DNA from 4 places in the Lentzea sp. JNUCC 0626 genome. Region 4 is predicted to be linked to each of the others. Evidence: riboswitches for the same ligand, from Rfam matches in the RefSeq annotation. Region 4 holds a riboswitch; each other region holds the start of a gene.
The links. Region 4 has a riboswitch for cobalamin ahead of JNUCC0626_RS10480 (ribonucleoside-diphosphate reductase subunit alpha). Riboswitches for the same ligand answer to the same signal wherever they lie in the genome.

Region 1 (4,683 bases), 580 kb from region 4:
CGCAGGTCGCGGACGATCTTCTCCAGCCCGTACTCGGTCAGGTAGCCGTAGCCCCCGTGCAGCTGCAACGCCTGGTTCGCGATCTCGAACCCCGCGTCGGTGCAGAACCGCTTGGCCATGGCGGACAACGCCGTGGCGTTCGCGTCGCCGTGGTCGAGCGCGTCGGCGGCCCGCCACAGCAGCGTGCGTCCGGCCTCCAGTTCGGTGCGCATGTCGGCCAGCCGGAACCGCAGCGCCTGCGCCTCCGACAGCCTGGCGCCGAACGCCGACCGTTCGGACAGGTGCCGCAGCGCCTTGTCCAGCGCGGTGCCCGCGCCGCCCAGGGAGCAGGCGGCGATGTTGAGCCGTCCACCGTCCAAAGCGGACATCGCGACCTTGAACCCGCCGCCCTCGCCACCCAGCAACGCCGTGGCGGGTACGCGCGCACCGTCGAGGACCACCTGGCGGGTGGGCTGGGCGTTCCAGCCCATCTTGACCTCGTTCGGTCCGAACGAGAGCCCCGGAGTGTCCTTGTCGACGACGAACGCCGAGATCCCGGCCGCGCCGATGCCTCCGGTGCGAGCCAGCACGACGTACACCTCGGCGGCGCCCGCGCCGGAGATGAACTGCTTCACCCCGTCCAGCACGTAGTCCTCGCCGTCGCGCACCGCCCTGGTGGACAACGCGGCGGCGTCCGACCCGGCGTCCGGCTCGGTGAGGCAGTAGCTGCCGAACCAGTCCATCGTCGCCATACGCGGCAGGTAGCGGTGGCGCTGGGCCTCGCTGCCGAACCGGTCGATCATGGTGGCGACCATGTTGTGGATCGAGGTGTAGGCGGCCAGTGACGGGCAGCCGGTCGCGAGCGCCTCGAACACCAGCACGCCGTCGAGGCGGCCGAGCCCGGAACCACCGACGTCCTCCGGCAGGTACACGCCGCCGAGCCCGAGCTGGGCGGCCTTGCGCAGCACGTCCGCGGGGAAGTGCTTGCTCTGGTCCCATTCCACGGCGTGCGGCGCGAGGTGTTCGGCGGCGAACTCGGCCACCGTCTCGCGCAGCGCGCGTTGGTCTTCGTCGAGCCTCATCCGCGGCCTCAGCTCATCGTCGGGATCACGAAGCTGGCGCCGTTCTTCACACCGGACGGCCAGCGCGAGGTGACGGTCTTCGTCTTGGTGTAGAAGCGGATCGAGTCCGGCCCGTGCTGGTTGAGGTCACCGAATCCGGACCGCTTCCACCCGCCGAACGTGTGGTAGGCGATCGGCACGGGGATGGGCACGTTCACGCCGACCATGCCGGTGTTGACCCGCGAGGTGAAGTCGCGCGCGGTGTCGCCGTCCCGCGTGAAGATCGCGACGCCGTTGCCGTACTCGTGCTCGCTCGGCAGCCGCAGCGCCGCCTCGTAGTCGGCGGCGCGCACGATCGACAGCACCGGCCCGAAGATCTCCTCGCGGTAGATCCGCATCTCGGGCGTGACCCGGTCGAACAGGCACGCGCCCAGGTAGAAGCCGTTCTCGTGGCCCGGCACGGTGACGTCCCGCCCGTCCACGACCAGCTCGGCACCTTCGGCCACACCGATGTGCACGTACTCGCGCACCCGGTGCACGGCGTCGGAGGTGACCAGCGGCCCGAAGTCCGAGGTGTCGTCCAGCGCGGGCCCGACCTTCAACGCCCGCGCGCGTTCCGCGAGCTTCGCGACCAGCGCGTCCGCCGTCGCCTCACCGACCGGAACCGCCACCGAGATCGCCATGCACCGCTCGCCGGCGGACCCGTACCCGGCACCGACCAGCGCGTCCACGACCTGGTCGAGGTCGGCGTCCGGCATTACGATCATGTGGTTCTTGGCGCCACCGAAGCACTGCGCGCGCTTCCCGTGCGCGGCGGCGGTGGTGTAGATGTACTCGGCGATCGCGGAGGACCCGACGAACCCGACCGCCTCGACCCTCGGGTCGGTGAGCAGCGCGTCGACCGCCTCCTTGTCCCCGTTGACCACGGAGAAAACGCCCGGTGGCAGACCAGCCTCGAGGAACAGCTCGGCCAGCCGCAACGGCACCGACGGGTCGCGCTCGGACGGCTTGAGCACGAACGCGTTGCCGCAGGCGATCGCCGGAGCGGCCTTCCACAGCGGGATCATGGCGGGGAAGTTGAACGGCGTGATGCCCACGACCACCCCGAGCGGCTGACGCATCGAGTAGACGTCGATGCCGGTGCCCGCGTTGTCGGTGAAGTCGCCCTTGAGCAGATGCGGAACGCCGATCGCGAACTCGACGACCTCCAGTCCCCGCTGGATGTCCCCGCGCGCGTCGGCCACGGTCTTGCCGTGCTCGGACGACAAGAGCCGCGCGAGGCTCTCCTCCTCGGCCCGCACGAGCTCGACGAACTTCATCAGCACGCGGGCCCGGCGCTGGGGGTTCCACGCGGCCCACTCCCGCTGGGCGGCAACGGCGTCCGCGACGGCGTCGGAAACCTCGGCGGCGGACGCCAGCGGCACCCGCGCCTGAACGGCGCCAGTACTCGGGTCGAAGACGTCGGCGAACCGGCCGGACGTGCCGGGCACGGGCTTGCCACCGACGAAGTGGTGCAGTTCCTTGCTCACAGGAGATCCTTCCGTCAGAGCGCAGGACGGAGCCGCCCGAGTCGCATATGGACGACCGGGCACGGCGACAGCACGGCTTATGGCTGTGGGATCGCGTTTCTCGCGCAGGCAGGAAGAATCTGCATGCGTTCAGCTCCATCCTCGTGGACGAACACGGACGTCCACAGCCGGTATCCTGGCTCCCGGATCGACGTGGGGCCCCGGCCTTCCCGGCTCGCGCCAGTGGCCTGCTGATGGGACACCACTCCCCGGTCACAGTGGCGGGACCGCGCCGGACTCGCACCGGCTTCCCTGCACCGTGGACCTTCGGCCAACATAAAGTAGGACTTCCTACTATGTCGAGAGTGCGCCAGGTCACGTCACCCGGAAGAAAGCGGCGCCCCCGGGCCGTGACCAGCCGGGGGCGCCGCGGGCCGCTCCGATGTAGTGCGAGAGACGGGCGTCGTCGGGCAACTGGAAGGCGCCCTCCGGCAGCTCAGTACCGATCCGGAACGCGATCATGCGCGGCGCCCACGCACCCGGCGACCCGCTGAAACCGCAGGCCCTCGCCAAGGAACAGGGCGTGAGCCTGGCCGTGGTGCGCGAGGCGCTCGTCCGCCTGGTCAGCGAGGGCCTCGCCGACCAGCTGCCGAACCGCGGCTTCGCCGTCCCCGTCTACTCGGACCGTCGCCGGCAGAAGATCGCGGAGGCCCGGATGACCGTCGAACCGGCCGTCCTGCGCTCGTCTGTCGAGCGGGGCGACCTCGACTGGGAGGCCTGGGTCCGCGCGGCGCACCACCGGCTGGCACTCACCCCCGCGTTCATCGGCGACTCCGACGAGCACCACAGCGAGGAGTGGGCGGAAGCGCACCGGATCTTCCACCGTATCCTGCTGGAAGGCTGCGGCAACGCGTCCCTGCTGGACACCTTCGACCGGCTGTGGACCGCGAGCGAACTCGACCGCCGCTGGTCGGCGAGCCGCAATGGGGAGCGCGACCACCTCGCCGAGTAGCGCGCCCTGGAGGAGGCCGCGCTCGCCAGTGACGCCGACGCCGCCGCGACGGCGTTGCTCCGGCACCTCGGCCACACCGCGACCGGCCTGCTTTCCGACGTCACGGCGTCGTGACGGTCAGCCAGTCCAGTTCGGCGAAACCGTTCCGCTTCCGCAACGCCACCCTGTTCTCTCCCGCGGTCAGCGGCACCAGGACCGTCGCGGCGCGGGCGGCGCGGTCGTGCTGCTCGGTGCCCAGCCACGAGCCGCTCGGCGGGTACACCGCGACCGCGCGCTCCACTCCGCCCACGAGCACCGTGTGGTCGGCCGGAGCGGTCGTGCCGTTGGCGTGACCGATGGCGAGCCGGTACGTGCCGGTGACCGGGGCGTCCACCACGAACTCGACCTGGCTGTCCGGCGCGTCGATGCCGCCCACGTAGTCGGGCACGTAGTTCGACCGGTACGGCACCGCCCGCGCCGACGTGATCGCCGCGTTCTCCGCCTCGTACCGGTGGGTGTCCGGCCGCACGTCGACGTAGTCCAGTTCGGCGTAGCCCGTGCCCCGGCCGAGCCGGACGTCGTTGCGGCCCGCCTGGAGCACCAGTCGTTTCGTGACGGTGCCCAGCTCGGAGCTCGCCCAGCCTCCCGTGGCCGGATAGCCGACCTCGCCCTGGCGCACGCCGTTCACGCTCACCGCGTGGGCCGCCGGGCCGACGCCCGCCGCGTACCGCACGGTCATCGCGTACACGCCGGTCGCGGCGACGGTCACCGGGAACGTCACCGCGCTGCCCGCGTGGTCGAGGCCTCCGACGTACGCACCGCCTGACGCTGGAACACCGTTGTGCCGCAGGGCTTCCGTCACCACGGCCTGCTCCGCCTCGTACTTCGACGGGTACGCGTCCGGGCCGGCCGCCGGGCTCACGACGACGCGGTACCCGTCGTATCGGTTCATCCGGCGGATCGGCACGACGAGGTTTCCGCCGCCGTCGACCGTCAGGATCTTGTCGAAGACGTTGTAGGTTCCCGTTTCCGGGTCACCGCCCGCGTCGACTCGGCGGTTCGCCTCGCGTGGGTCCTTGTCCCACACCGTGGTGTCGAGCCGCACCCGGACCTGGCCGGTCAGCCCGCGCGCGTTCAGTCCGGT
Region 2 (4,683 bases), 600 kb from region 4:
TCTACGACACCCTCAAAGAGGCGGCGCTGCTGTCCCAGCAGGGTTTCGGCACGTCCGCCTACCTGGGTGACATTCGTCCGCGTGGCGCGAAGTTCTCCGACAACGGCAAGGCCAACGGGGTCGTGCCGGTGTTCCAGAACTTCGTGGAGATGACCAACCAGATCAGTCAGGGTTCGACCCGGCGCGGGTCGTGGGCCGGGTACCTGCCGGTCGACCACGACGACTTCTTCGAGCTGGCCGACCTGATCTTCCGGGAGCCGGCGAACAAGAACGTCGGCTGGATCTTCACCCAGGACTTCATCGACCGGCTCGTCTCCGGCGACGCCGACGCACTCGCCCGGTACAAGCGGGTTCTGAAGATCCGGGCGGTCCTCGGCAAGGGCTACATCTGGAAGGTCGACACCGTCAACGACCTCCAGACCGAGAGCTACAAGGCGAACGGCCTGGCCAACAAGGCGTCCAACCTGTGCTCGGAGATCACGCTGTTCTCCGACGAGGACCACTCGTACACCTGCGTGCTGTCGTCGCTGAACCTGGCCACGTACCGCGAGTGGGAGGGCACCGACGTCGCGTTCACCGCGACGGTCTTCCTCGACGCGGTCGCCGAGGCGTTCCTGCGCCGGGCCCGTGAGATCCGCGGCCTGGAGCGGGCGATCCGCTACACCGAGAAGGCCCGCAGCCTGGGCCTCGGTGTCATGGGCTACCACGACATGCTCCAGCAGCGGATGATCGCGTTCGAGTCGCCGGAAGCCCGCGAGATCAACAAGGCGGTGTTCGCTTCGATCGCCGAGCAGGCGAACCGGGCCTCGGTGTGGATGGGTGAGGTCGCCGGAGTTCCCGAGTGGTGCGTCGGGCGGCGCAACAGCCACCTGATGGCGGTCGCCCCGACGATGAGCACCGCGTTGATCGTCGGCGGCACCAGCCAGGGCATCGAACCGTTCGTGGCGAACGTCTGGAACCAGACCACCTCGGCGGGTGAGATGGCCCGGGCCAACCCGAACCTGGTCTCGTTGATGAAGGAACGGGACGTCTACACCAGCGAGACGATCGACGACATCGTCGACAACGACGGCTCGGTGCAGCACGTGGACTGGCTGAAGGACGAGGAGAAGTCGGTCTTCAAGACTGCCTACGAGATCGACCAGGAAGTCATTCTCACGCAGGCCGCCGACCGGCAGCGGTTCATCGACCAGTCGCAGTCGCTGAACCTGTTCTTCAACGCGGACGCGACCCCTCAGGAAATCAGCCGCATTCACAAGAAGGCGCTGCTGGACCCGTACATCAAGAGTCTTTACTACATGCGTTCCCGGGCGGGCGTGCAGGCAAGCAAACAGAGGAGATGAGAATGAGTGAGCAGAGTGCCGTGATCGAGGCGGCGGGTCCGGTGGCGACGGAGGGCTCCGCCGACGCGGACTTCGCGATCGACTGGGACGACGACGACATGGAAGTGGGCCTGACCTGCCGCATGGAAGAGGGCTGCGTGACCTGCGAAGGCTGACCCTGGCGGCCACAGCTGCACGCCGGTGCCTGGTGCGGAGGTCGACGCCTCCAGGTGGTGCCGCTCTGGTCCGTGCGCCTTCGGCCACAACGCGGGCAGGTTTTTCCTCTGGCGGGCGGCAAGTTAGGTACCTAACTTGCCGCCCGCGGCGGCGTTAGGTCGCCTGTACCAGTTTCCTGAGTCTCCCTGGCTGGGCCGAGGACGGGCTTGCGGGCGGATGCTGTCGAACGTGCGTGGTGACCACTCGCCACCGATCAACAGCATGCGGTTCAGGTGGTCGAGCACTCGCTGGACTTTCCTCGTGTCTGGTTTTGTTGGCGTGTCGAGGCTCTTGCGGCGAACGCGGAGACTGTAAGTGGTTTCGGTGTCAGTGGAGCTGCCTCCCCAGCCGGTGCTGGTAGCGATGTCCCAACCGCGTTGGCGTCGCATCTGTGCGGCGAAGGCACGCAGGTCGTGGATCTTGCAGCCGCAGTTCAGGCGCAGACTTTTGCCCACGTAGGTGGCGCGGTCATTGGGTTCGCGGTCTTGAGGGACCAGCTGACCGAGTGCCAGGTGGGGGCTTGCAGTCCGGCGAGACCCCTGTGCAGGCGCTACGGCGGGAGTTGCGCGAGGAAGTCGGCCTCGTCGTCGACGATGATCCGCCGCGTGTCTGGCGTCAGGAGGTGCTGTCGCCCAGGTACGCCACGGACTGCAGGTGGTAGACGTTGGCTGAGATAGCCGGCTATCGAGGTGCTGACTTGTTCTCCCCGCGCGACCTCGCCTCGCCGGTCGCGACCTTGCTCACCGAAGAAGTTCCGGCTGAGCCGCTCTTGCTCGGGTTGTGAACAACTGGTTCCCATGGGCTGGGACAAGACCTAGAAATCGAGCGGTCCTGTACCGCTACAGTGAGTGTGCAGCTGGTTCGGCCGTCGCGAGTTCGTGGTGGTGGTCGAGGCAAGAGGGAATCCGGTGTGAATCCGGGACTGCCCCGCAGCGGTGAGTGGGAACGACCGCCGTCTGCCTCTTCGAGAGGCGAGCACTGAGCCGGGAGGCTTGGGAAGCGACGGCCAGTAGGAACCCGGCGCGAGCCGGAACGCCCATGAGTCCGAAGACCTGCCCGCTGTGCATCCACGACCGTGGGTGCAGGCCGAGACCTCGCGGGTGGGTCGGTGGCGAAGCACGGCCCGGTCAACGGCCGTGGTTTGTCGCGCGCTCCTTTCCGCAGGTCCACGTGGACTCGCGAAGGAGAGCCCCGTGACCCAGACCGTTCCGTCCAGCCGTGCCACCGTCCACGGCTATCCGCGCCAGGGTGCGCAGCGGCAGTTGAAGAAGGCGATCGAGTCCTACTGGGCTGGTCGCAGCGATGCCGATGCCCTGCTGCGTACCGCGCGTGAGCTGCGGTTGCAGAACCTGGCGGAGCTGCGTGACGCCGGGATCGACGAGGTTCCGAGCAACTACTTCTCGTTCTACGACCACGTGCTGGACACGGCCGTGCTGTTCGGTGCGGTTCCGGAGCGGCACCTGGCCGCGGTTCCCGACGCCACGACTCCGGCAGGTCAGCTGGACCGCTACTTCGCGATGGCTCGCGGTACCGCGGAGGCGCCGCCGCTGGAGATGACGAAGTGGTTCGACACCAACTACCACTACCTCGTGCCCGAACTCGGCCCAGACACCACCTTCACCCTCGACGCGAGCAAGCCGCTCGCCGAGTTCGCCGAAGCGTTCGCCGAGGGTGTGACGACGCGGCCGGTGCTGGTCGGGCCGGTCACGTTCCTGTTGCTGGCCAAGGACCCGACGGGCACCGAAGGCTTCCGGCCACTGGACCTGCTGGACCAGCTCGTGCCGCTGTACGCGGAGCTGCTGGGCAAGCTGCACGAGGCAGGCGCGGAGTGGGTGCAGATCGACGAGCCCGCGCTCGTGACCGACCAGCCGGCCGACGTGCTGGCCAAGGTCGCGGAGACCTACGCGCGGCTGGCCGCCGCACCTGCGCGCCCGAAGATCCTGGTCGCGACGTACTTCGACCGGCTCGGGGACGCGTTGCCGGTGCTGGCGAAGGCTCCTGTCGAGGGGCTGGCGCTGGACTTCACCGGTGATGCCGCGGCCAACCTCGACGCGCTCGCGTCCGTGGGTGGGCTGGGGGACAAGCGGCTTGTCGCCGGTGTGGTCAACGGGCGCAACATCTGGGCCGCGGATCTCACCGCCGCGTTGAGCACCCTCGGCACCCTGCTCGGGCTGGCGGGGTCGGTGGACGTGGCGGCGTCGTGTTCGTTGTTGCACGTGCCGTACGACGTGACGCTGGAGAGCGATCTCGACACCGAGATCGCGGGCTGGTTGTCGTTCGCGCGGCAGAAGCTCGAGGAGATCGTCACGCTGCGACGCGGGCTGACCGAGGGCCACGCCGCGATCAGCAACGTCCTGCACGTCAACCAGAGCCGGTTGGCGTCGCGGGCGGCGTCGCCGATCGTGAAGGTGCCCGCGGTGCGTGAGCGGGTCGCCGCGGTCACGGCCGCGGACCTGCGGCGCACCAGCGCGTACGGCACGCGGGCGAAGGCTCAGCACGAGCGGTTGAACCTGCCCCAGCTGCCGACCACGACCATCGGCTCGTTCCCGCAGACGCAGGAGCTGCGCAAGGCCCGTGCCGAGGTCCGGTCCGGGAAGATCGACCAGGCCGCGTACCAGGAGGCGATGCGCGCCGAGATCCGGTCGGTGATCGCCGAGCAGGAGAAGATCGGGCTGGACGTGCTGGTGCACGGCGAGCCCGAGCGCAACGACATGGTGCAGTACTTCGGCGAGCAGCTCACGGGGTTCCTGGCCACGCAGCACGGCTGGGTGCAGTCCTACGGCACGCGCTACGTCCGGCCGCCGCTGATCGTCGGCGACGTTTCCCGGCCCGCGCCGATGACCGTCGAGTGGTCTACCTACGCGCAGAGCCAGACGGAACGTCCGGTCAAGGGCATGCTCACCGGTCCGGTGACAATGCTCGCGTGGTCGTTCGTGCGCGACGACCAGCCGGAGGGCGACACCGCACGGCAGGTCGCGCTCGCGTTGCGCGACGAGGTCGTGGACCTGGAGGCGGCCGGGATCTCGGTGATCCAGGTCGACGAGCCGGCGCTGCGCGAGACCCTGCCGCTGCGCACGGCCGACCGGGCCGCGTACCTGGAGTGGGCCGTCGCCTCGTTCCAACTGGCGACGGCGGGCGTGCGGGA
Region 3 (4,683 bases), 3.9 Mb from region 4:
CGGCCGCGCGCGTTGCCGCTGCGGAGCCTCGCATCGAAGCCCTCGTTCTGGAACGCCTGGGTGGCACGGATCTCGTGCGGGACCTCGCCTGGGACCTGCCCGCGATCGTGCTGATGGACATCCTCGGACTGCCCAACGTCGACATCCCGACGCTGAAGCGGTGGAGCTCCGGGTCGCTGGAGTTCTTCTGGGGCGACATCACCCGCGAACGTCAGCTGGAGCTGGTCGGCGACGTCGGCGACTTCCACCAATGGCTGATCAAGCGCTATCACGCCCGCGACGGCGACTTGTTCTGCGCGCTGGCCGACGCCGGTGTGTCCGCCGAGGACTCCGCGGGCCTCTGCTACTTCCTGCTGATCGCCGGCCAGGAGACGACGACCCAGTTGCTGTCCACGGCGTTGCGGCGCGCGTTGCAGGACCGTTCGCTGTGGGCGCGGCTGCCCGAACCCGGCGTCGCGGAGGCGTTCGTCGAGGACGTGCTGCGGACCGAAACGCCCGTGGTGACGTGGCGGCGGCTGACCGCGCGTGAGGTCGTTCTGTCCGGTGTGCACGTTCCGGCCGGTGCGGAGCTCGTGTTGTTGTTGAGCGGTAAGGAAACCGACTCGCGCCACCTGGCGTTCGGGTACGGCCGCCACTTCTGCCTGGGCGCGGGGCTCGCCCGGCTGGAGGCCGCCGTGACGTTGCGCACGGTGGCGGCGCACGAACCGTCGTTGCACCTGGTCGGACCACGACCGGAGTGGCTGAACCTGCTGTCGTTCCGCGCGCCGAAGTCGGTGGCTGTGAGCCGTTGACCTGAGGTTTGATGCTGGGGTGATGAACCGTCAGCTCTCGGGAGTCCGCAAGAAGACGCTGCTGGAGACGCTCGGCCCGGTGCCGGACGTCGACCCCGACCGGTACGGCGACGGCGGCCCGGTGGGTGCGCTGGAGGAGCGGGTCGCCGCGTTGCTCGGCACCGAGGCCGCGTTGTTCGTGCCGACCGGGACGATGGCGCAGCAGATCGCGTTGCGGTGCTGGGCCGACCGCACGCACAACCCGATCGTCGCGATGCACCCGCAGGCGCACCCGCTGCACCACGAGGACGACGCGCTGACCGTGCTGTCCGGGCTGCGGCCGATCAAGGTGCGCAACGCCGACGTCGGGACGTGCCCCGAGCCGTTCGGGACGCTGCTGCTGGAGGTGCCGGACCGCGAGGCCGGGTTCGTCCTCCCGACCTGGGACGAGCTGACCGCGACGGTCGACCTGGCCCGCGAACGGGACGCGGTCGTGCACCTCGACGGCGCGCGGCTGTGGGAGAGCACGCACGGCCTGGGCAAGCCGTTGCCCGAGATCGCGGGGCTGTTCGACTCGGTCTACGTGTCGTTCTACAAGTCCCTCGAAGGCATCTCCGGGGCGGCGCTGGCCGGGTCGCGGGACTTCGTCGAGCAGGCACGGGTCTGGCGGCACCGGTACGGCGGCATGCTGTTCCAGCAGTGGCCCGCCGCGCTGTCGGCGTTGCACGGCCTGGACACGGTCCTGCCGAAGCTCGGCGAGTACGTCGCGCACGCCAAGGTCGTCGCTCAGGCGATGGACCAGCCCGAACCGCACACCCACCAGTTCGCGCTGCACCTGCCCGGCGACCCGGCCCGGCTCAAGGAGTTGAGCGGCAAGTTCCTCGGCGGGTTCTGGCAGGACGGGCCGCTGGCCAAGACCGAGGTGACCGTGGCCGGCCCCGCGCTGGAGTGGACGGCGGACGAGGTCAGGGCAACGTGGCAGGAGTTCCTCGGGCTGATCTAGCGACGTCGCTCACCTGGCTGTTGGACCCGGCCGTGCGAAGTGCGACGATGCCGGGGCTGTGAGGGGAACGCGAGGAAGCCGGTGGAACTCCGGCGCCGTCCCGCGACTGTGACCGGTTTTGGACGCCGGAAGTCAGGAACTCGTCCCCCTCTTCACCTCACCGCGGGCGTGGACACCCGAGGAAGGACTTCGCTGAGCATGTTCCCGTTTTCGGCTGTCGTCGGCCATGACGACCTCCGGCTCGCCCTGCTGCTGAACGCCGTGCACCCCGGCATCGGCGGCGTTCTCGTCCGAGGCGAGAAGGGGACCGCGAAGTCGACCATCGTGCGTGCGCTGGCCGCGTTGCTGCCGGAGCTCGACGTCTCGGCGGGCTGCCGGTTCGGGTGCGCGCCCGGGACCACCGACTGCCCCGACGCACCGCACGACGGCGTGGAGCGGCGCCCAGCCCGGCTCGTCGAACTGCCCGTCGGTGCCACCGAGGACCGCCTGGTCGGGTCGCTCGACCTGGAGAAAGCGCTGACCGAGGGCAAGCGCGCGTTCCAGCCCGGCCTGCTGGCCGCCGCGCACCGGGGCGTGCTCTACGTCGACGAGGTCAACCTGCTGCACGACCACCTGGTCGACCTGCTGCTCGACGCCGCCGCGATGGGGCGTGCGCACGTCGAACGCGAGGGCGTGTCGGTGTCGCACCCGTCGCAGTTCCTGCTGGTCGGCACGATGAACCCCGAGGAAGGTGAGCTGCGGCCGCAGCTGCTCGACCGGTTCGGGCTGACCGTGGCCGTGAAGGCCGCGCGGGACGTCGCCGTGCGCACCGAGGTCATCCGTCGCCGGCTCGCCTACGAGGCCGACCCGGTCGGGTTCGCCGCTCGCTGGGCCGATGAGGACGTGCAGCTGAAGCAGCAGATCACCGACGCCCGGTCGCGGTTGGCCGGAGTGTCCCTTCCGGACGGTGAGCTGCGCCGGATCGCCGCTGTCTGCGCGGCTTTCGAGGTCGACGGCATGCGCGCGGACCTCGTGGTCGCCCGTGCCGCCGTCGCGCACGCAGCGTGGCGCGGGGTCGGCGCGGTCGAGGAGATCGACGTCGAGACCGCCGTCCGGCTCGCGCTGCCGCACCGGCGCCGCCGCGACCCGTTCGACGAGCCCGGCATCGAGGAGCAGCAGCTCGAGGACGCCATGAAGCAGGCGGCCGAGCACGCCGAAGAGCCTTCGGACGAGGGTCCGGACGACGACGGCCCCGGCGGTGGCGAGCTGCCCGAACCGCAGGAAGGCCCGAAGGGCAACGGGAACGCGCCTGCCGACCGTCCGGCACCGGAACCCTCGCCCGCGTTCAAGGCGCGGCTGCTGGAGGTTCCCGGCGTCGGGGAAGGTGCGCCGGGCAAGCGTTCCCGGGCCCGTGCCCGCACCGGCCGGATCGTTCGTTCGTCCACTGTGGACGGCAGTGGGCTGCACCTGGTCGACACGCTGACGACCGCCGCGCCGCACCAGGCCGCGCGGGGCCGCAGCGGTCCCGGACTGCTGCTCACCGCCGCCGACCTGCGCAAGGCCGTGCGGGAGGGCAAGGAGTCGAACCTCGTGTTGTTCGTCGTCGACGCCTCCGGCTCGATGGCCGCGCAGAAGCGGATGTCGGCGGTCAGCGGCGCGGTGATCTCGTTGCTGCGCGACGCCTACCAGCGCCGCGACAAGGTGGGTGTGGTGACGTTCCGGGGCCAGACCGCCGAGGTCGCCCTGCCGCCCACGACTTCCGTGGACGCCGCCGCGACGCGGTTGAAGAAGATGCGCACCGGCGGCCGCACGCCGTTGGCGGACGGTCTGCTGAAGGCCCACCGCGTGCTGGAGATCGAACGGCTGCGGGACCCGCGCAAGCGTCCGCTGGTGGTGCTGCTGACGGACGGCCGGGCTACGTCGAGTGGCCTCGGCGGCGACCCGACCAAGGACGCGCTGAAGGCCGCCGGACTGCTGGAGCAGACCGCCGTCGTGGTCGTCGACTGCGAACAGGGCCACGTCCGCCTCGGGCTCGCCGCGAAGATCGCCGAGGCGTTGCAGGGCACCTGCGTCCGGCTCGAGCAGCTGTCCGCCGACCACCTCGCCGGCGTCGTCCGGGCCGCGTGAGTTCGCTTCCCGGCGAACTCACCGGAGTCTGCGGAGCAGCGACCAACGAGCAAGGAGAAACCCCTGTGCCCCAAGGACAACCCACCGAGGTTCCGAAGGACGGCCTGACCACCCGGCAGCGCCGCAACCGCCCGTTGCTGATGCTGCACACCGGCGAGATGAAGGGGAAGTCGACGTCGGCGTTCGGCATGGCGCTGCGCGGCTGGAACCAGGGCTGGGACATCGGCGTGTTCCAGTTCGTGAAGTCCGCCAAGTGGAAGGTGGGCGAGGAGTCCGCGTTCAAGGCGCTCGGCCGGCTGCACGACGAGACCGGCGAGGGCGGTGCCGTCGAGTGGCACAAGATGGGCGAGGGCTGGTCCTGGACCCGCAAGCAGGGCACCGAGGACGACCACGCCGCCGCCGCACGTGAAGGCTGGGCGGAGATCGCGCGCCGCCTTCAGAGCGAACGGCACGGGTTCTACGTGCTGGACGAGTTCACGTACCCGCTGCACTGGGGCTGGATCGACGTGGACGAGGTGGTGGACGCGCTGGCTTCCCGGCCCGGTCACCAGCACGTGGTGATCACCGGGCGGCACGCGCCGCAGAAGCTGATCGACGCGGCGGACCTCGTGGTGGAGATGACGAAGGTCAAGCACCCGATGGACGCCGGGCAGAAGGGGCAACGGGGGATCGAGTGGTGAACAGGCTGGTCATCGCCGCCCCCGCGTCCGGCAGCGGCAAGACCACCGTGGCCACCGGCCTGATGGCGGCGTTGCGCCGCACCGGTTCCCGGGTCGCGCCGTTCAAGGTCGGCCCCGACTACAT
Region 4 (4,683 bases):
CTCTGCTACCCGACCTGGGCGAGGACCACCTCTACGACGTGCAGCTCGTCGTCACGGAACTGGTGAGCAACGTCCTCGACCACACGACCGGCAGCGGCACCCTGCGGCTGTTCCGCGCCGGTGATCCGTGCGTCGTCACCGTCGAGGTGGACGACGAGTCGTCGACGCAGCCGGTCTACGGCCACTCGCGGCTGGGGGAGAACCGCGGTCGCGGCATGGTGATGGTCGAGAGCACGACCAGCAAGTGGGGCACCAGCCTGCGTCCCGGCGGGGGCAAGACGGTGTTCGCCGTCGTGCCGTGCCCGTGAGCACCCGCTGAGCAGCTGGCTACGATCGGGTCCGTGGCTTCCATCACCCGCCGACCGTCCAAAAAGGCCGAACGTCAGGCCGAGGTAGAGGCCGCCGTGCTGGGCGCGACCGAACGGCTGCTGCGCGACGGCACCGCCTTCACCGAACTCGGTGTGCAGCGCATCGCGGACGCGGCCGGCATCGCGCGGTCGACGTTCTACCTGTACTTCCGCGACAAGACCGACGTCATGCGGCGGATCACCGAGAACCTCGGCCGGGCCGCGTTCGAGGCACCGGGGACCGTCACCGCGGACCTGGAGTCGATCACGCGGTCGCAGGTGGAGATCTTCGCCTTCTACCGGGAACGCGCGCATCTGCTCGCCGCCATCGTCGAGGTCTCCGGCTACGAGCCGGAGATCCGCGACGTGTGGAACGCGGCCGTGCAGCGGTTCGCCGACAACATGACCCGCATGCTCGAGGAGGAGCAGGAGGCCGGCCGCACGTCCGCCGACCTCGTGCCGCACACGTGCGCCGAGGTCATCGTGTGGGGCGGGATGCGGGCGATCGCCCACCAGGTCGCCACGAACGGCCTCGAGTCCGACCTGGCCGTGGCCCGCGAACTCGCCGCCAACCAGTGGTACGGCGCGTTCCGCCGACCCTGAGGATTCACCCTCCGAAACCGCTCGACACCGACGCGCTGGTCCGTTCGGGTGTAGAGTCGGACACGATGTCGGACATGGTGTCCGAAAAGTCGTGAGGAGAGCTCGATGCAGTACCGCACGCTGGGCAAAACCGGACTCTGGGTCTCGGAGGTGTCCTTGGGCGCCATGACGTTCGGTGGCGCCACCGACCACCCGATCTGGGGTGCGGTCGGCGCGCTGGACGTGGCCCAGGCCCGCCGGCTCGTCGACGAGGCGCTCGACGCGGGCGTCAACCTGATCGACACCGCGGACGTCTACGCCGACGGCGAGTCCGAGAACCACCTCGGCGAGATCCTCGAAGGCCGCCGCGACCAGGTGTTGATCGCGACCAAGGCGATGGCGCGGTTCGGCCCCGGTCCCAACGACCTCGGCGCGACCCGCGTGCACCTGCTGCGCAGCATCGAGAGGAGCCTGCGGCGGCTCCGCACCGACCACATCGACCTGTTCCAGCTGCACAACACCGACTCGGTCACGCCGATGGAGGAGACGCTGAGCGCGCTCGACGACGCCGTGCGCCAGGGCAAGGTCCGGCACATCGGCGTCGCGAACTTCCCGGCCTGGCAGATCACGAAGGCGCTCGGCATCTCCGCGCTCAAGCAGCTCAACGGGTTCGTCGCGCTCCAGGCGCACTACTCGCTGCTGGTGCGCGACCTGGAGGCCGAGATCCTGCCGATGGTCGAGAGCGAGAACATCGGCCTGACCGTCTGGGGCCCGCTCGCCGCCGGGTACCTGACCGGCAAGTTCGACGCCGAGGGCAACAGCACGGACCCGTGGTCGCGCCGGGCGAAGGCCCCTCAGGCGATTCCGCCGGTCGACCCGTCCACCGCCGCGCCGATCGTCCACGTCGTCCGCGAAGTGGCCGAGCGCAACGGCACGAGCATGCCGCAGGTCGCGCTGGCGTGGCTGCTCGCCCGGCCCGCGGTCACCAGCGTCACGATCGGCGCCCGCACCGTCGAGCAGCTACGGGACAACCTCGCGGCCGTCGAGAACCCGTTGGCGGAGAAGGACCTCGCCGAACTGGACGCGATCAGCGCCCCGGCGCCGGTGTACCCGAAGTGGATCAACGACTACTCCGCCTCCGTGCGCGGTCCCGTGCCGCTCGGCTGAGCCTCGGGAGTTCAGGCGGCGAACGCCGCCGCCAACGGGGCCGAACGAACCGTCCTCAACGCCCACCACCTGCGCTGACCGCAGGGTCGTCCCGCCACGTCGCGAGCCGCGCGGCGGGACGTTTCAGGCACTGGTCCAACCGGGCGACACGCCCACTACATGTAGGTGCGTGTCTCATGATCGCGCCCATGTATTGTGTCCCGCAGCTGGTTCGGCCGATCATCCAGATCGGTCGTCGCAAGAGGGAACCCGGTGTGAATCCGGGACTGCCCCGCAGCGGTGAACGGGAACGAAAGCCGTCAGAAAGCACTGGACGAGGGTGTCTGGGAAGCGACGGCCGGTAGGCGCCTCGGTGATCGATCACCGGGCACGCCCGTGAGTCCGAAGACCTGCCAGCATCCCGCACGCGCCTGCGTGCGGGCGTCCGAGGCCCCGAGGGAGGGCGGGAGGACGTGGCGGTCGCGCGCGCCCGTTCACTCCTCGCTGCTCTCGTGGCCACCGAGCTCGCGAGGAGAGAGCTGTGACGGCGGTCGACACAGTCACCACCACGATGCGCGTCAAAAAACGCAACGGTTCACTCGAACCGGTCGACTTGAACAAGATCGTTCGCGCGGTCGAGCGTTGCACGGTCGGTCTGCACGACGTCGACCCGTTGAGGGTCGCGACCAAGACGATCAGCGGTCTCTACGACGGCGCCACCACGGAGGAGCTGGACAAGCTCTCGATCCAGACGGCGGCCGCCCTGGTCGCCGAGGAACCCGAGTACTCCAAGCTCGCCGCGGGCCTGCTGGCCGCGTTCATCGAGAAGGAGGTGCGCCGTCAGGGCGTGCAGTCCTTCAGCCAGAGCATCGCCCTCGGCCACGCCGAGGGCCTGATCGGCGACGCGACCGCGAAGTTCGTGGCCGCCAACGCCCGCAAGCTCGACGACGCCATCGACCTCGACGGCGACCGGCGGTTCGAGTACTTCGGCCTGCGCACCGTCTACGACCGGTACCTGCTGCGCCACCCGTCCCAGCGATCGGTGATCGAGCAGCCGCAGTACTGGTTGCTGCGCGTGGCGTGCGGGCTCTCGCACACCGCGGCCGAGGCGATCGACTTCTACCGGCTGATGTCGTCGCTCGCGTACCTGCCGAGCTCGCCGACGCTGTTCAACTCGGGCACCCAGCACACCCAGATGTCCTCGTGCTACCTGCTCGACTCGCCGAAGGATCAGCTGGAGTCGATCTACGAGCGCTACGCCCAGATCGCGCGGCTGTCGAAGTTCGCCGGCGGCATCGGCGTGCAGTGGTCGCGGGTGCGTTCGAGGGGTGCGCTGATCCGCGGCACGAACGGCCACTCGAACGGCATCGTGCCGTGGCTGCGCACCTTGGACGCGTCGGTCTCGGCCGTGAACCAGGGCGGCCGCCGCAAGGGCGCCGCGTGCGTGTACCTGGAGACGTGGCACCCGGACATCGAGGAGTTCCTGGAGCTCCGCGACAACACCGGTGAGGACGCGCGCCGCACGCACAACCTCAACCTGGCCAACTGGATCCCCGACGAGTTCATGCGCCGCGTCGAGGCGGACGCCGACTGGTCGTTGTTCGACCCGGACGAGATGCCGGAACTGGTCGACCTGTGGGGCGACGAGTTCGACCGCGCCTACCGCGCCGCCGAGGAAGCCGGCCGCGCGGTGCGGACCGTGAAGGCTCGTGACCTTTATGGACGGATGATCCGCACGCTCGCCCAGACCGGCAACGGCTGGATGACGTTCAAGGACACGTCGAACCGCACGTGCAACCAGACCGCGTCGCCGGAGAACGTGGTGCACCTGTCGAACCTGTGCACCGAGATCCTGGAGGTGACGAGCGACGAGGAGACCGCGGTCTGCAACCTCGGCTCAGTCAACCTCGGCGCTCACATCGACGACACTGCCGGTGACATCGACTGGGAGCGCCTGCGTTCCACCGTCCGCACGGCCGTGGTGTTCCTCGACCGCGTGATCGACATCAACTACTACCCGACCGAGCAGGCGGCGCAGTCCAACCCGCGCTGGCGCCCGGTGGGTCTCGGTGTCATGGGCCTGCAGGACGTGTTCTTCAAGCTGCGCCTGGCTTTCGACTCGCCCGCCGCGCGCGAGCTGTCGACGCGCATCGCCGAGGAGATCTACCTGACGGCTCTGGAGTCGTCGGCGGAGCTGGCCTCCTCGGCCGGTGCGCACCCGGCGTTCGCGGAAACTCGTGCCGCCAAGGGAGATCTGCAGCCCGACCTGTGGGGCGTCACGCCCACGCAGACCGCGCGCTGGGCGTCCGTGCGCGAGCGGATCTCCGAGCACGGCCTGCGCAACTCGCTGCTGATCGCCGTGGCTCCCACGGCCACGATCGCCTCGATCGCGGGCTGCTTCGAGTGCATCGAGCCGCAGGTGTCCAACACCTTCAAGCGCGAGACGCTCTCCGGTGAGTTCCTGCAGATCAACTCCTACCTGGTGCGCGAGCTCAAGTCCCGCGGCCTGTGGACGGACGCGATCCGCAACCGCCTCAAGCAGGACGAGGGGTCGGTGCAGGGTCTCGGCGAACTGCCCGCCGAGGTTCGCGAGCTGTTCCGCACCGCC

Region 1: it holds a riboswitch for cobalamin, as region 4 does, so the genes downstream of both, JNUCC0626_RS07950 (CoA-acylating methylmalonate-semialdehyde dehydrogenase) here and JNUCC0626_RS10480 (ribonucleoside-diphosphate reductase subunit alpha) in region 4, are expected to answer to the same signal.
Region 2: it holds a riboswitch for cobalamin, as region 4 does, so the genes downstream of both, metE (5-methyltetrahydropteroyltriglutamate--homocysteine S-methyltransferase) here and JNUCC0626_RS10480 (ribonucleoside-diphosphate reductase subunit alpha) in region 4, are expected to answer to the same signal.
Region 3: it holds a riboswitch for cobalamin, as region 4 does, so the genes downstream of both, JNUCC0626_RS42410 (putative cobaltochelatase) here and JNUCC0626_RS10480 (ribonucleoside-diphosphate reductase subunit alpha) in region 4, are expected to answer to the same signal.

The regions. Positions count from the first base shown of each region.
Region 1 covers NZ_CP171635.1:1,767,314-1,771,996, forward strand. The annotation lists gene JNUCC0626_RS07945 (acyl-CoA dehydrogenase family protein) at 1-1,061, opposite strand, end outside; gene JNUCC0626_RS07950 (CoA-acylating methylmalonate-semialdehyde dehydrogenase) at 1,070-2,569, opposite strand; cobalamin riboswitch at 2,718-2,885, opposite strand; partial or broken gene JNUCC0626_RS07955 (GntR family transcriptional regulator) at 3,054-3,674, shown strand; gene JNUCC0626_RS07960 (CBM35 domain-containing protein) at 3,661-4,683, opposite strand, start outside.
Region 2 covers NZ_CP171635.1:1,749,413-1,754,095, forward strand. The annotation lists gene JNUCC0626_RS07850 (ribonucleotide reductase N-terminal alpha domain-containing protein) at 1-1,343, shown strand, start outside; gene JNUCC0626_RS07855 (hypothetical protein) at 1,346-1,498, shown strand; gene JNUCC0626_RS07860 (NUDIX domain-containing protein) at 1,930-2,199, shown strand; cobalamin riboswitch at 2,379-2,612, shown strand; gene metE (5-methyltetrahydropteroyltriglutamate--homocysteine S-methyltransferase) at 2,732-4,683, shown strand, end outside.
Region 3 covers NZ_CP171635.1:9,037,414-9,042,096, forward strand. The annotation lists gene JNUCC0626_RS42400 (hypothetical protein) at 1-791, shown strand, start outside; gene JNUCC0626_RS42405 (threonine aldolase family protein) at 814-1,773, shown strand; cobalamin riboswitch at 1,802-1,934, shown strand; gene JNUCC0626_RS42410 (putative cobaltochelatase) at 1,972-3,879, shown strand; gene cobO (cob(I)yrinic acid a,c-diamide adenosyltransferase) at 3,945-4,559, shown strand; gene JNUCC0626_RS42420 (cobyrinate a,c-diamide synthase) at 4,556-4,683, shown strand, end outside.
Region 4 covers NZ_CP171635.1:2,346,611-2,351,293, reverse strand. The annotation lists gene JNUCC0626_RS10495 (ATP-binding protein) at 1-308, shown strand, start outside; gene JNUCC0626_RS10490 (TetR/AcrR family transcriptional regulator) at 342-950, shown strand; gene JNUCC0626_RS10485 (aldo/keto reductase) at 1,056-2,096, shown strand; cobalamin riboswitch at 2,287-2,507, shown strand; gene JNUCC0626_RS10480 (ribonucleoside-diphosphate reductase subunit alpha) at 2,617-4,683, shown strand, end outside.